Hyalangium ruber: one gene and its partner. The protein of the gene in region 1 binds, or shares a complex with, the protein of each later gene. Links are inferred from orthologs where the notes say so. Each region holds a gene or a part of one and is shown on either strand. Other genes may lie near its edges. The genes, in order: dnaB and dnaG.

Region 1 (9,607 bases):
TCGTCCTTCGGCACCTGCTGCGCTTCGGCGAACTTTGGCGACAGCATGCCCAGCAACATGGCGGCGGTGACGCCACCGGCGGCAAAGCGCGCTGCCTTCTCGAGAAAGCCACGGCGATCGATGTCGCCATGCACGTACGCATCGAACAGGATGAGCAGGTCCTGGTCGAAGTCCTCGGCTCTCTTCATCTCGGCCATGGCGCCGCAGCGTATCACGCGGGTATGCCGACCCGTGACGCAGTCCCTGCCTGGCTCTGTTGAACTCAGCTACCATGCCGAGCGGCAGCCACCCTCGTCAGCCCTGGAGCACCCATGCTTCGAATTCTCAGCAGCATGCTGCTTGTCCTCACCCTGAGCGGCTGCGCGACGGCGCCTGCTCGCCAACCCGCCACCGCCCCGACCTCAGGAGCCGCACTCATGCGCCTCGGCAATTTTTCCGTCAGCCTCGCCGTCAAGGACCTCGCCGCCTCCCGCGCGTTCTACGAGAAGCTTGGCTTCAGGGTCTTCGGCGGTGACCAGGCCCAGAACTGGCTCATCATGCAGAACGAGACCAGCACCATCGGCCTCTTCCAGGGAATGTTCGACAAGAACATCCTGACGTTCAATCCGGGCTGGGACCGCAACGCCACTGCACTCGCCGACTTTGACGACGTCCGCGAGCTCCAGAAGACCCTCCAGGCCCGTGGCCTCACCCTCGCCTCCGCCGCCGACGAATCCTCCACCGGCCCCGCGAGCCTCATGCTCATCGATCCCGATGGCAACCCCATCCTGATTGATCAGCACGTCCCGAAGCCGGCGCGCTGAGGACGCGGTCGGCTGCATGCTCGGCGGCCCTCCTTCACCAGGGCCTGGCTTGCCACTGCCTCGGGAGCCAGCGCCCTGATAATTTCCCGGCGCCATGTCCGCTTCCCGTTCCTCCCCGGTGTACGCCGCCGAGGTAGGGGGCATCCTGCCCTCCGCGCGGGATGGGGCCCCCTCGGCCCATGAGGCCAGCTCCCCTGAGCGTCCCACCACCACCGTGGAGGGAAGCCTCGAGCGCATCACCTACGCCAACGAGGAGGCCGCCTGGAGCGTGGTGCGGGTGTTGCTCCCCGGTCGCAAGGAGCCCATCACCGCCGTGGGCAACCTCCTGGGCGCCCAGCCCGGCGAGTTCCTGCGCCTCACCGGCTCGTGGGTGCAGGACCGGAAGTACGGGGAACAGTTCCGCGTCGTCTCCTTCGCGACGGTGAAGCCGGCGACGCTGGTGGGCATCGAGAAGTACCTCGGCAGCGGGCTGGTGAAGGGCGTGGGCCCGGCGATGGCCAGGCGCCTGGTGCAGCACTTCGGCCTGGAGACGCTGGACATCATCGACTCGAAGCCCGAGCGGCTGGCGGAGGTGAAGGGCTTCGGGGAGAAGCGCCGCAAGCTCCTGCGCGAAACGTGGGCCGAGCAGCGCGACATCCGTCAGGTGATGGTCTTCCTGCAGTCCCACGAGGTGCCGGCCAGCTTCGCGGTGAAGGTCTACAAGCAGTACGGCGCCAGGGCGGTGGACGTGGTGCGGGACAATCCCTACCGGTTGGCCATCGACGTGTACGGCATCGGCTTTCGCACCGCCGACCGCATCGCCCGGTCGCTCGGCGTGCCTCCGGACTCGCCCAGGCGCGCCGAGGCGGGGGTGTTGCACGTGCTGCGCGAGTTCTCCGAGGACGGCCACCTCTACGCGCCGCGCGAGAAGCTCAGCGCGCGCACGGTGGAGATGCTGGAGGTGACGCCCGCGCTCGTGGAGGCGGCCATCACCCGGCTCGACGCCGCCGAGTACCTCGCCGTGGAGGGGGTCAACGCCCTGGCCCACCCCCGCCCCGAGGACGCCTGCGAGGCGGTCTACTTGAAGGCGCTGCACGTCTCGGAGATCGGCGTCGCCAACCTCCTCAGGGCGCTCGCCGCCTGGCCCGCGCGGCCCCTGGAGGTGGACGTGGAGCGGGCCGTCGCCTGGGCCGAGGCCCGCCAGGGCATCTCGCTGGCCCCCGAGCAGAAGGAGGCGGTGCGTCAGGCGATGGTGGCCAAGGTGCTGGTCATCACCGGCGGCCCGGGCACGGGGAAGACGACGCTGGTCAACGCGATCCTCTCCATCCTGGAGAAGAAGGACCGCCGGCTGTTGCTCGCGGCCCCCACGGGACGCGCGGCCAAGCGGATGGGGGAAGCGACGGGACGCGAGGCGGAGACCATCCACCGGCTGCTCGAGTACAACCCCCGCACCCACAGCTTCCAACGCGACCGGAACAACCCGCTCCAGGCCGACGTGCTGGTGCTCGATGAGGTGTCCATGGTGGACACCGTGCTGATGCTCAGCGTGCTCAAGGCGCTGCCGCCCCACTGCCAGCTGCTGCTCGTGGGGGACGTGGACCAGCTGCCCAGCGTGGGGCCGGGTAGCGTGCTCCAGGACATCATCGCCTCCGGGCATGTGCCGGTGGTGCGGCTCAAGCACATCTTCCGCCAGGCGCAGGCCAGCCTCATCATCACCAACGCGCACCGCATCAACCAGGGCGAGCTGCCCCAGGTGCCCCCCGCCGACGCGCTGGCCGACTTCTACTTCGTGGAGAAGGAGGAGCCCGAGGCCATCCTCGCGGCCGTCAAGACGCTGGTGAAGGAGCGCATTCCGCGCCGCTTCGGCCTGCACCCGGTGGACGAGGTGCAGGTGCTCGTGCCGATGAACCGGGGCCTCATTGGCACCGCGAGCCTCAACGCGGCGCTGCAGGAGCACCTGAACCCTTCCGGAGAGGAGCTCGTCCGGGGCAATCGGACCTTCCGGGTGGGCGACAAGGTGATGCAGGTGCGCAACAACTACGAGCTCAACGTCTTCAACGGGGACATCGGGCGGGTGGAGGTCATCGACCGCGAGGAGCAGGCGCTGGTGGTGCGCTACGACGGGCGACCGGTGGCCTACGCCTGGTCGGACCTCGATGAGCTGGTGCTCGCCTACGCCACCAGTGTGCACAAGTCGCAGGGCAGCGAGTACCCGTGTGTGGTGCTGCCCCTGCACACGCAGCACTACACGCTGCTGCAGCGCAACCTGCTCTACACCGGCGTGACGCGGGGCCGGAAGCTGGTGGTGCTGGTGGGAAGCAAGAAGGCGCTGGGGCTCGCGGTGCGAAATGGGGAAACCCAGAAGCGCTTCACGCGGCTCGCCGCGCGGCTGCGGGACTAGCGCCTCGCGTCGTCCTGCTCACCGACGCGGAACCACCGGTAGCCGTAGCCCTCCAGTGACAGCCGATGCACTCCGTCCTCCTGTGGGAAGGAGTGCTCGGTGGAGAGCACGTTGCCACGCAGCACGCTCTGCTACCCGCCAGGCTCGTCGCCCGTTACCTCAACAAACTCCTAGGGCGCGATAAGGGAGCACGCAACGTTGCGCGTCGCTGAAGCCGTGGCGCCCACGGAATCCGTGACGGTCAGTGTCACCTGGTTCAGCCTGCCGATGGTGCAGGACCCGTCGATTCGTGTGTTCGAGGGGCCCGTGGCGACGTGGGTGATGGAGACGTATTGGTTGCCCGTCCAAGAGTAAGCGTAAGGAGGCGTCCCTCCATTGGCTCCCCCCGAACACCCGAAGAGGCCGTTCCCCTTGTTGGTGCAGAACGCGATGCCCGTGGTTAGCGTCGCCAATGCCTGCTCACTCTTCTGGAGCGTCTGCGTTTCCTCCAACTCGGAGGCTTCCTCCATTGGACCTCCACAGGCCACCGCGAAAAGGGACGCCGCGAACATCGCCGGAAGTTGGACACCCAGAAAATGCTTCATGGACTGCCTCCGATGAGAAGAGAAAGAGGCGGAAGAGTAGCACAAGGCGTGTTGCTGGTTCGTGACGCATGGTGCGAATGCCTGCAGCCGCACCGGAGGCTCATTTCTTGCGCTGTGGGTAGATCGTCTCGCCGCGCTCGAGCATCGCGACCAGGGTCTCGATCTTCTTCTTCCGCCCGGCTTCGGTCTTCAGGTTGTGGATCCGGAAGGCCAGGGCGAACCGGTTCTGCGCGCTGAGCTTTTCGAACATGGTCTTCGCTTTGGGCTTGGCATCGATCGCGGCTTGAAGATCGTCGGGGATCTTCATGTCCTTGCCGCTTCCGTAGGCGCGATCCCAACGGCCGTCAGCCTTGGCGGCATCGACGGCCTCGAGCCCGTGCGGGGTCATCCGGCCTTCCTTGATGAGTCGGGCGACGTTGTCGACGTTGATCTGGCTCCAGATGCTCTTCTTTCCGCGCGGCGTATACCGTTGCAGAAAGCTCTTGTCGTCGAACCCCTTGCGCACCCCGTCGATCCAGCCCCAACAGAGCACCACGTCAATGGCCTCCTTGGGGGTGATCGATCGGAGCCCTGAATCCACTTTGTGAATCTTGATCCAGAGCTCGTCTTCCTTGTCGTGGTGCTTGCCGAGCCACTTGTAGAAGCTCTCGGCATCCTTGAACTCACGGACCTTTTCAGCCCGAACCTGGACGGGTGCCATCAGTCTGCCTTTCGCTCTGTGCGGGCCGTCGTACCTTCTGAACCAGCGGTGGTTTGCCAGCGACTGACGAGGTCCCGAACTGCCTGAGGCCATTCGGGAAACTCGAACGTGAAACCCGCTGCATGCAGGCGGCCAGGAACCACACGGCGACTCTTCAATAGCAGCTCCGTATCCGTTCGCATGAAGAAGGCGCCGATCTCCAACATCCACTTCGTCGCGGGCAGCCCGAGCCCCACTCCCGCCGCTGCACGAAGCTCCGCCATGAAGTCGCGCTGGGGAAGGGGATTCGGCGAGACCAGGTTGACCGGTCCCTCGAATTCCTCGTGCTCCAGCAGGAACTGGACGGCGCGGACGAAGTCGCGGTCGTGGATCCAGGAGACGAACTGGCGACCACCGGCCGCCGCGCCCCCCAGCCGCCGGCGTGTGAGCCCCAGGAGCACGTCGAAGATGCCATCCCGGTCCGGGCTCATCACCATCGCGGTGCGGAGCGCGACCTTGCGTGTGTGCGGGGTGTTTGCCTCTCGCTGCGCCTCTTCCCAGGCTTTCGCGATGTCGACGCTCACCCGCCAGTAACTGGGAGCATCTGGTTCGTCGCCGCCGAGCTGGCCCGTCGCCTCGTCGTTCGGGGCTTCGAAGCGGTGCGCGTAGACGGTCGCCGTGCTCATCTGCAGCCACACCCGGGGCGGGCGCTGAGCCTGAGCGATGGCCTGGCCCACCACGCGCGTCGAGTCCACGCGTGAGTCCTTCATCGCCCGCAGGTTCTCCTGTGTATAGCGGCAGTTCACGCTCCTCCCGGCCAGGTTGATGACGGCGTCGGCTCCGTCCAACTCCAGGGCCCACGCGCCGAGAGTGCGGCCGTCCCAATGCACGGTGCGCGCCTCTCCCTTGCCGCTCCGGCTGAGAATGACGACGTCATGTCCCTGCGCGAGAAACGCGCGGGCGAGCAAGGTGCCCACCTGCCCTGTGCCTCCAGGAATCACGATCTTCATGGGTCCTCCCAAGTGTCGGCAGGCTCTTCGCGGTGACGAGGGGGTTAGAAGAACCCGTCGAATACTCGCCAGGAACTCGCCCCGCCGATAGCCGTCTTATTCGGGAAGGAGGCCGCCCGGTACAGCGTGGTGTCGCGCTTCACGTTGCCGAACAGCAGCTTCACCTTGCCGCTTCCGTGCGAGCTCACCGCGAGCCCCTGGTTCGCCAGCAGTCCTGAGAAGCACTGGCTGGCGATGAGCTTCCACGTCGAGCCGTTCTGCGAGCCATACCCCGAGGCGCACGTCTGCGCCCCGTCGTACTGCACCGTGAGGCGCAGGAAGGTGAGGCTCTCCTGGTCCACCGTGTCCGCCGGGAGAATGTCCACCTCCGCCGCGGTCGAGGCGCCACTCGTGCTGGTGCGGTACTGGACGCGCAGCTTGTGGTTGTCCGCCGCTCGGCAGATGGCGAAGTAGCGCGCCGTGGCCGTGGTGCCCGCTCGCACCATCAGGCACCCCTTGGCCCACTCATCCACGTGGCTGTTGGGCGTCGACACCGAGGCCGTCCACGTCGTCGTGGTCACCGCGCTGTTGCTCTCGTGCGCGAACAGGAAGCTGTCGCTCGAGGACCAGATGTCACCCGAGTCCACCTCGACGCCCAAGCTGTCCACCGCCTCCTGGTTGCTCGCGCAGGGCCAGCCCTCCAGGCACTGGAAGGGCCAGCCCAGGCCATTGTGCGTCACCGCCCACGGATCCATGTGGTAGCTCACCTTGTCCGTGGCCACGTGGTGGGTGTTGAGCGAGACCGCCCGGCTCCAGGACGTCGTGTCATTCACTCCCCACACCCGGCCAATGAAGTTGGCCAGGTGGACGTCCGTGGACAGGGGAGCGTAGGTATTCTCCATGTTGAAGAAGACGGCGTACTGCCGAGTGCCAATGCCCGAGGTGCTCTTCAGATCCGGAGCGATGAAGGCCACGCGGCTGGTGGCCGTCGTGCCGTTGGAGACATAGGTGTTGAGCTTGCTCGTGGACGAGGAGACGTCCCCACCGGTGAGGACGAAGACGAAGCGGCCCCGCAGCGCCGTGTGGGTGGGCCAGGTGCAGGCGCCCGTCAGCGCCGCCTGCAGGCTGCTGACTCCCGGGCACGCCGCCATCACGTCCGAGGGCTTGAAGAGCCACGCGGACGGCAGGTGCGTGGTGATGCGCGCATCCAGGTCCTGAGGCAGGCGCCCCGTCTCGAAGGGGTCCTTGAGATCCACCCACACCGTCACCACCTCGTGGTTCGGGTTGGCGAGGTGGAAGGCGCGCAGTTCCTCCAGGCAGTCCGAGAGCCGGTGGCAGGTGGTCTCCGGCTCGTTGTCGTCGTGGTAGACGAACCAGTTGCCCGCTGTCTTGGACCAGCCGCTCTTGCCGGTGTGGATGTCGAACTCGAGCGAGCGGATGCGGTGGTAGACGAGCTGGTCGAGCACCGCCTCATGGCGCTGGTACGAGTTGTGGGACGACTTCTGGCGCAGCTCGTTGTAGGCGGGTTGGGCGTGGGCGGAGGGGACGAGCGCGAACGATGCCAGCAGCGCGAGCAGCAGGGGGGCGCGAAGCGTCATGGCCGGGGCTTTCGTGAGGGAGGGGGCCCTCCACCTTGCAGGAGAGCCACACCCCGAGGGAAGCCCCTCCGCGTCAGAACCGACCGACGAGTCCGCAATGCCCCCAGTCTAGGGGATGGCCCCGGGCGCCTGACGCGCTCCTACTGGAAGTCGCCCCGGGCGCGGCTCTCGAAGCGAGTGAACTCCGAGAGGAACACCAGCGGGACCGAGCCGACGGGGCCGTTACGCTGCTTGGCGATGATCAGCTCCACGGGGATGACGGAGCTCGCGCGCTGCTCACCGCCCCCTTCGCCTTCCTCTGGCTCCTCGCGGTGGATGAACATCACCACGTCCGCGTCCTGCTCGATGGAGCCCGACTCACGCAGGTCGCTGAGCATGGGCTGGCCGCCCTTGCGCTCCTCCACCTTACGGTTGAGCTGGCTGAGGGCGATCACCGGCACCTCCAACTCCTTGGCCAGCTGCTTGAGGCTGCGGGAGATCTCGCTCACCTCCAACTGGCGGCTCTCCACCTTGCCCTTCTGGTGCATCAGCTGGAGGTAGTCGATGACGATCAGCGACAGCCGGGGATCCTTCTGCTTGAGCCGCCGCGCCTTGGCGCGCAGGTCGAAGGGCGACAGGCCGCCAGAGTCGTCGATGTAGATGGGGGCGTTGTAGAGCTCGCCGGCCATCTCCTGGAATTTCTCCTCGTCGTTCGCCGTGAGCCGGCCGCCGCGCAGCTTCTTCATGTCCACGCGCGCGCTCGAGGCCAGCAGACGCATCAGCAGCTGGTCGGCGGGCATTTCCAGGCTGAAGATGGCCACCGCCTTGGGGTCCTCTTTGTTGAGGGCCGCGTGCATGGCGATGTTCATCACCAGCGACGTCTTTCCGATACCCGGGCGCGCCGCCAGGATGATGAGCTCGCCGGCGTGCAGACCCGTCAGCTGCATGTCCAGGTCCACGAAGCCGGTGGACAGGCCCGTCACGCCCGAGGCCGAGGCCTTCATCTTGTCGAGCAGAGTCAGCGTCTGCTCCATCAGCTCGCTGACGGCCCGAAGGTCTCCCTCGCGGCGCTTCTCGGCCAGGTTGAACAGCCGGCGCTCGGACTCATCGAGGATGACCTCGACGTCGCCCGTCTCCTGGCTGGCCATCTCCACGATTTCGCGGCCCACCGCCACCAGCCGCCGCCGCAGCGCCTGATCCTTGACGATGTTGGCGTACTGGACGGCGTTGTGCGCCAGGGGCACGCCCTGGTCCAGGGCCATCAGGTAGGCCGGACCGCCCACCGTGGCCAGGTGCCCCGCCAGCTTCAGCTCCTCCGCGAGCGTCAGGTGGTCCACCTGGCGCTGGGTGGAGTCCAGCTTGAGCATCGCGGCGAAGATGGCCGAGTGGGCCGGGCTGGCGAAGTCGTCCGGGTGGACGGCCTCCGCCACGCTGGCGATCAGCGTGTTGTCGGCCAGCACCGCGCCGAGCACCGCGCGCTCCGCGGCGAGATCCTCGTGGACCCGCCGGCCTTCACGACCATCGAGGACGTTCGTCATGAGAGTGCTCACAGTTTACTGGGAGGACTGACAGGGGTGAATCCGCCCCCCCGTATGGGTTCCCTGCCTGCTCCCTCCGGAGCCTGCTTCGAGCCGGCAACCCACGCAAAAAAACAGGGCCGCCCGGGTGTCCGGACGGCCCTGAAGCTACGGTGAGGTGCGATACCTTCGCCTACTCGGCGACGACGTCGACCTTGATCTTGGCAGCCACATCGCGGTGCAGGCGCAGCTCCACCTCGTGCGTGCCCACCGTCTTGATGGGCTCGGGCAGGTGCAGACCGCGACGATCCACCTGCTGGCCCTGGGAGGCCAGCGCCTCGGCGATGTCCAGCGCGGTGACGGAGCCGAACAGCTTGTCCTGCTCGCCGACCTTGCGCTTGATGGTGACCTTGATGGAGCCCAGCTTCTTGGCGGTCTCCTCGGCGGCGCCCTTCAGCTTGGCGTTGCGCGCGGAGATGACGCCCTTCTCGTGCTCGAGCTGGCGGATGTTCTGCTCGTTGGCGAGCACCGCCTTCTTGCGCGGAAGCAGGTAGTTGCGGCCGAAGCCGTCCTTGACGGTGACGAGCTCGCCGGACTTGCCGAGACCGTCGATGTCCTCACGAAGAATGACCTTCATGTGATTTCTCCGAAATTCGGACGGGGCGAACTAGCCCACCATCGCGTTGTAGGGGAGGAGCGCCAGGCCGCGGGCGCGCTTGATGGCCACCGCCACCTCGCGCTGGTGCTTGGCGCAGTTGCCGGAGATGCGGCGGGGGATGATCTTGCCGCGCTCCGTGACGAAGTACTTCAGGGTCGCCTGATCCTTGAAGTCCACCTTGGTGTTGCGCTCGGCGCAGAAGCGGCAGACCTTCTTGCGGCCAAAGCCGCGCCCGCCGCGCTTGTCGTCGTCGCCGCCCATGCCGCGATCGCCCCGGTCGCCACCGCGGTCCCGATCGCCACCGCGATCGCCGCGATCACCACCGCCGAAGCCACCGCGACCACCGCCGCCGCCACCACCACCGAAACCACCCGCGGAGCGCGCGCCTCCCGAGGGAGCCGTCTTGTTATCCGTACCGTT
Region 2 (2,861 bases), on another replicon or contig:
ACCGCCGTGGGCGCCAAGAGCGCCAAGGACATGGGCGCGGTCATGAAGGCCCTGCAGCCCAAGATCGCCGGCCGCGCCGAGGGCCGGGCGGTGTCCGACGAGGTCAAGGCGCAGCTGGCCAAGCTGTCCTGATCATTCAGCAAGCTTTCGGCCTTCGGCTGATCCGGGGGGGTGAACTTGCCCTCCCGTCGATCTCCCGTTAATGGCTACTCCCTGCCCGTTTCGCGCCTACTTTTCGGCGTCTGCGGGCGGGAGGAGCCGTACCTGTGCCCACCCCGCTGGAGAATACCGCCCAGGTCCCATGCCGGCGCGGCCCTGCCCCGGCCCGGCTTCCCTGGTGGGGCACAGGCACTAGATTCAAAGGCGCCATGCGCCAATGCAACCCACCCGGGGCGTCGGAGCCTTGGGGCATGCTTCGTGGCACTCACCTCCAGCCGAGGGGGGCCGCGTGATCCCTGAGCACAAGATCGAAGAAATCCTCGACCGGGTGGACATCGTCTCCCTGATCTCGCGCCACGTGGAGCTCAAGAAGTCCGGGCGCGAGTTCAAGGGCCGCTGCCCCTTCCACCAGGAGAAGACGCCCTCCTTCTACGTGGTGCCCGAGAAGCGCTTCTACTTCTGCCACGGGTGCCGCGCGAGCGGGGACGCGGTGTCCTTCGTCCAGCGCTACCTGGGGAAGACCTTCGTGGACGCGGTGAAGGACCTGGCCCGCGAGGTCGGCGTGGACATCGAGGCCGCCCAGGATCCGGGGGCCCGCGAGCGCCAGCAGCTCAAGGAAGTCACGGACCTCGCCGCCGAGCACTTCAAAGCGCTGCTGTGGCAGGACGAGGGCCGCGCTGCCCGGGCGTACCTGGCCAATCGTGGCGTCTCCGAGGAGACGGCCCAGGCCTTCGGGCTCGGCTGGACTCCCAGTGGTTGGAGCGTGCTGGCGGACAAGCTCACGCGCGCCGGCATGGTGGACTGGGGCGTGAAGGCCGGCCTCGTCCAGCGCCGCCCCAACGCGGAGGGCTACTACGACTTCTTCCGCAGCCGTCTGATGGTGCCCATCCGCGCCCCGGAAGGTCGCCCCATCGGCTTCGGCGGCCGCCTGGTGGGCGCTGAAGAGGGCCCCAAGTACCTCAACTCCAAGGAGTCCCAGCTCTACAACAAGAGCGAGACGCTCTACGGCATGGATCAGGCCCGGGACGAGGTCCGCAAGCGCAAGGCCGCCGTCCTCGTGGAGGGCTACTTCGACTGCATCGGCCTGCACCAGGTAGGGGTGCGCCACGCCGTGGCCCTCTGCTCCACCGCCCTCACCCCCGGCCACCTCCAATTGCTGCGCCGCGCCGAGGCGCGCGACCTGATCCTCCTGCTGGACGGGGACCAGGCCGGCCTCAACGCGGTCGAGCGACTGGCCGGTCCCCTGTTCGCTGCCGGAGCAGCCGCTCGGGTAGCCCTGCTGCCTCAGGGGGATGATCCGGACACCTTCGCGCGTCGAGAAGGCTCGGACGGAGTGGAGCGGCTCCTCCAAGGAGCGCGGCCGCTGACCTCCCACATCTTCGCCAGTGTCCTTCCGCAGGGTGCCCAGGCGAGCTTCGAGGAGAAAATGGCGGCGCTCGAGCGCCTCAAGCCGATGGCGGCCCAGCTCCCCATGGGACTGGTGCGCTCGGCCTTCCTCAACGCCGTCGGCTCCCACTTCGGCCTGCCCGCGGGAGATCTCGAAGGGGCCCTGCGCCCCAAGCCCGCCACGAAGCCCGTGCCCAAGCCAGGCGCGCCCGCTCAGGCAGCCCCCGGCGCCCAGCGCCCGCCCGCGGCCCGCCCGGCCCCCGTGCGCCCTCCGGATGCCCTGGAGGCCATGTACGTCGCCGCCACCCTGCGTGAGCCTCGCTTGATGGCCCGCGACTCCTTCCGCACGGGTGATGAATTATCCCACACCGGACTGCGGGTGGTGCTGGCCCACGCCACGTCCGGACAGGGCGTGGAAGATGCGCTGTTCGAGGCGGCCGAGCCCGTCAAACGCGCCATCGAAGTGGCCCTGCGTCAGCTTCCCGAGGCCGGCGCCGCCCTGGAGCAGACGTTCCTCACCGTGTGCCGCAAGCTGATGCTGCGGCGAATCGACGAGCAGCTTGGCTATATAGAGAAGGCCACGAAGCAGGCTCCTGGCGCGTACGACCTCACGGAGGAGACCCGGCGGCTGCTCACCGAGCGAATCGAACTGCTCGCCCTGAAGAAGCGCGTCCTCGACGAGTTGAAGCCCGCGCCTACGGGAACAAAGGCCCCAGTGCAACCGGTTTGAGTTCGCGTTTGTAACTATCTAGTACTTTGCTGTAGATCGGCCGGCTCGCTCCAGGCCAAGCACCTGTTTTCTAAGGAGAAGTACCCGAATGCCGACGCAGAAGCCCGCGAAGGGGTCCGCCGTGAAGCCCACCAAGAAGAAGGTGGAACCGACGATCCGCAAGAAGAAGGGCCCGGCGGACAGTGCCGCGGCGGCGAAGGGAGCCAAGGCCGCGGCTGCTGCAGCGGAAGAGGCGGCCGCGAGCGCGGAGGCCACTGAGAAGGCCATCGAGAAGCTCAAGAAGCGCAAGGCCGTCACCGAGGCCACGGGCGATGACGTGGATCCCGAGGAGGCCGCGGAGGAGGCTGCCGCCGCCGTCGAGGTTGATCCCGACGCCGTCGAGGACGAAGTCGAGGAAGAGGCCATCGCCGAGCGCAAGGAGGTCAAGGACCTGCTGGCCGCTGGTCGCGAGAAGGGCTTCCTCACCTATGACGAGGTGAATGACGCGCTGCCCGCGGACATCGTGTCGTCGGATCAGATCGACGACGTGATGAGCATGTTCGGCGACAACGACATCGAGATCGTCGACGCGCAGAAGGCCGCCCAG

What was found.
Region 2: the proteins of dnaB (region 1) and dnaG are in contact, whole or in part, in a crystal structure (PDB 2R6A), measured with the Geobacillus stearothermophilus proteins. The link is inferred for Hyalangium ruber from one-to-one orthologs. Residues at the interface, in WP_033016901.1 of Geobacillus stearothermophilus: Ser13, Glu15, Ala16, Gln18, Glu91, Leu92, Asp94, Ala95, Val96, Pro97, Thr98, Ala99, Ala100, Asn101, Tyr104, Tyr105, Ile108; in WP_049624496.1 of Geobacillus stearothermophilus: Lys456, Leu457, Leu458, Pro459, Ala460, Asn463, Ala464, Leu467, Leu535, Leu536, Ile537, Ala538, Gln544, Glu545, Asp548, Tyr549, His552.

The regions. Positions count from the first base shown.
Region 1 is NZ_JAXIVS010000032.1:801-10,407, forward strand. What follows is about bases 6,363-9,349. They hold dnaB (replicative DNA helicase), read right to left. Parts: upstream 8,551-9,349; coding sequence 7,174-8,550; downstream 6,363-7,173. Other genes in these bases: SYV04_RS43270 (Ca2+-dependent phosphoinositide-specific phospholipase C), read right to left, coding at 6,363-7,033; rplI (50S ribosomal protein L9), read right to left, coding at 8,723-9,166; rpsR (30S ribosomal protein S18), read right to left, coding at 9,197-9,349. In the rest of the region: SYV04_RS43235 (dienelactone hydrolase family protein), read right to left, coding at 1-197; SYV04_RS43240 (VOC family protein), read left to right, coding at 312-803; SF1B family DNA helicase RecD2, read left to right, coding at 898-3,183; SYV04_RS43250 (hypothetical protein), read right to left, coding at 3,180-3,308; SYV04_RS43255 (hypothetical protein), read left to right, coding at 3,382-3,537; SYV04_RS43260 (YdeI/OmpD-associated family protein), read right to left, coding at 3,868-4,467; SYV04_RS43265 (TIGR01777 family oxidoreductase), read right to left, coding at 4,467-5,456; more of SYV04_RS43270, read right to left, coding at 5,501-6,362; more of rpsR, read right to left, coding at 9,350-9,607. UniProt on the Escherichia coli protein: The main replicative DNA helicase, it participates in initiation and elongation during chromosome replication. Travels ahead of the DNA replisome, separating dsDNA into templates for DNA synthesis.
Region 2 is NZ_JAXIVS010000011.1:234,198-237,058, reverse strand. It holds dnaG (DNA primase), read left to right. Parts: upstream 1-448; coding sequence 449-2,275; downstream 2,276-2,861. Other genes in the region: rpoD (RNA polymerase sigma factor RpoD), read left to right, coding at 2,364-2,861; SYV04_RS29200 (GatB/YqeY domain-containing protein), read left to right, coding at 1-132. UniProt on the Escherichia coli protein: RNA polymerase that catalyzes the synthesis of short RNA molecules used as primers for DNA polymerase during DNA replication.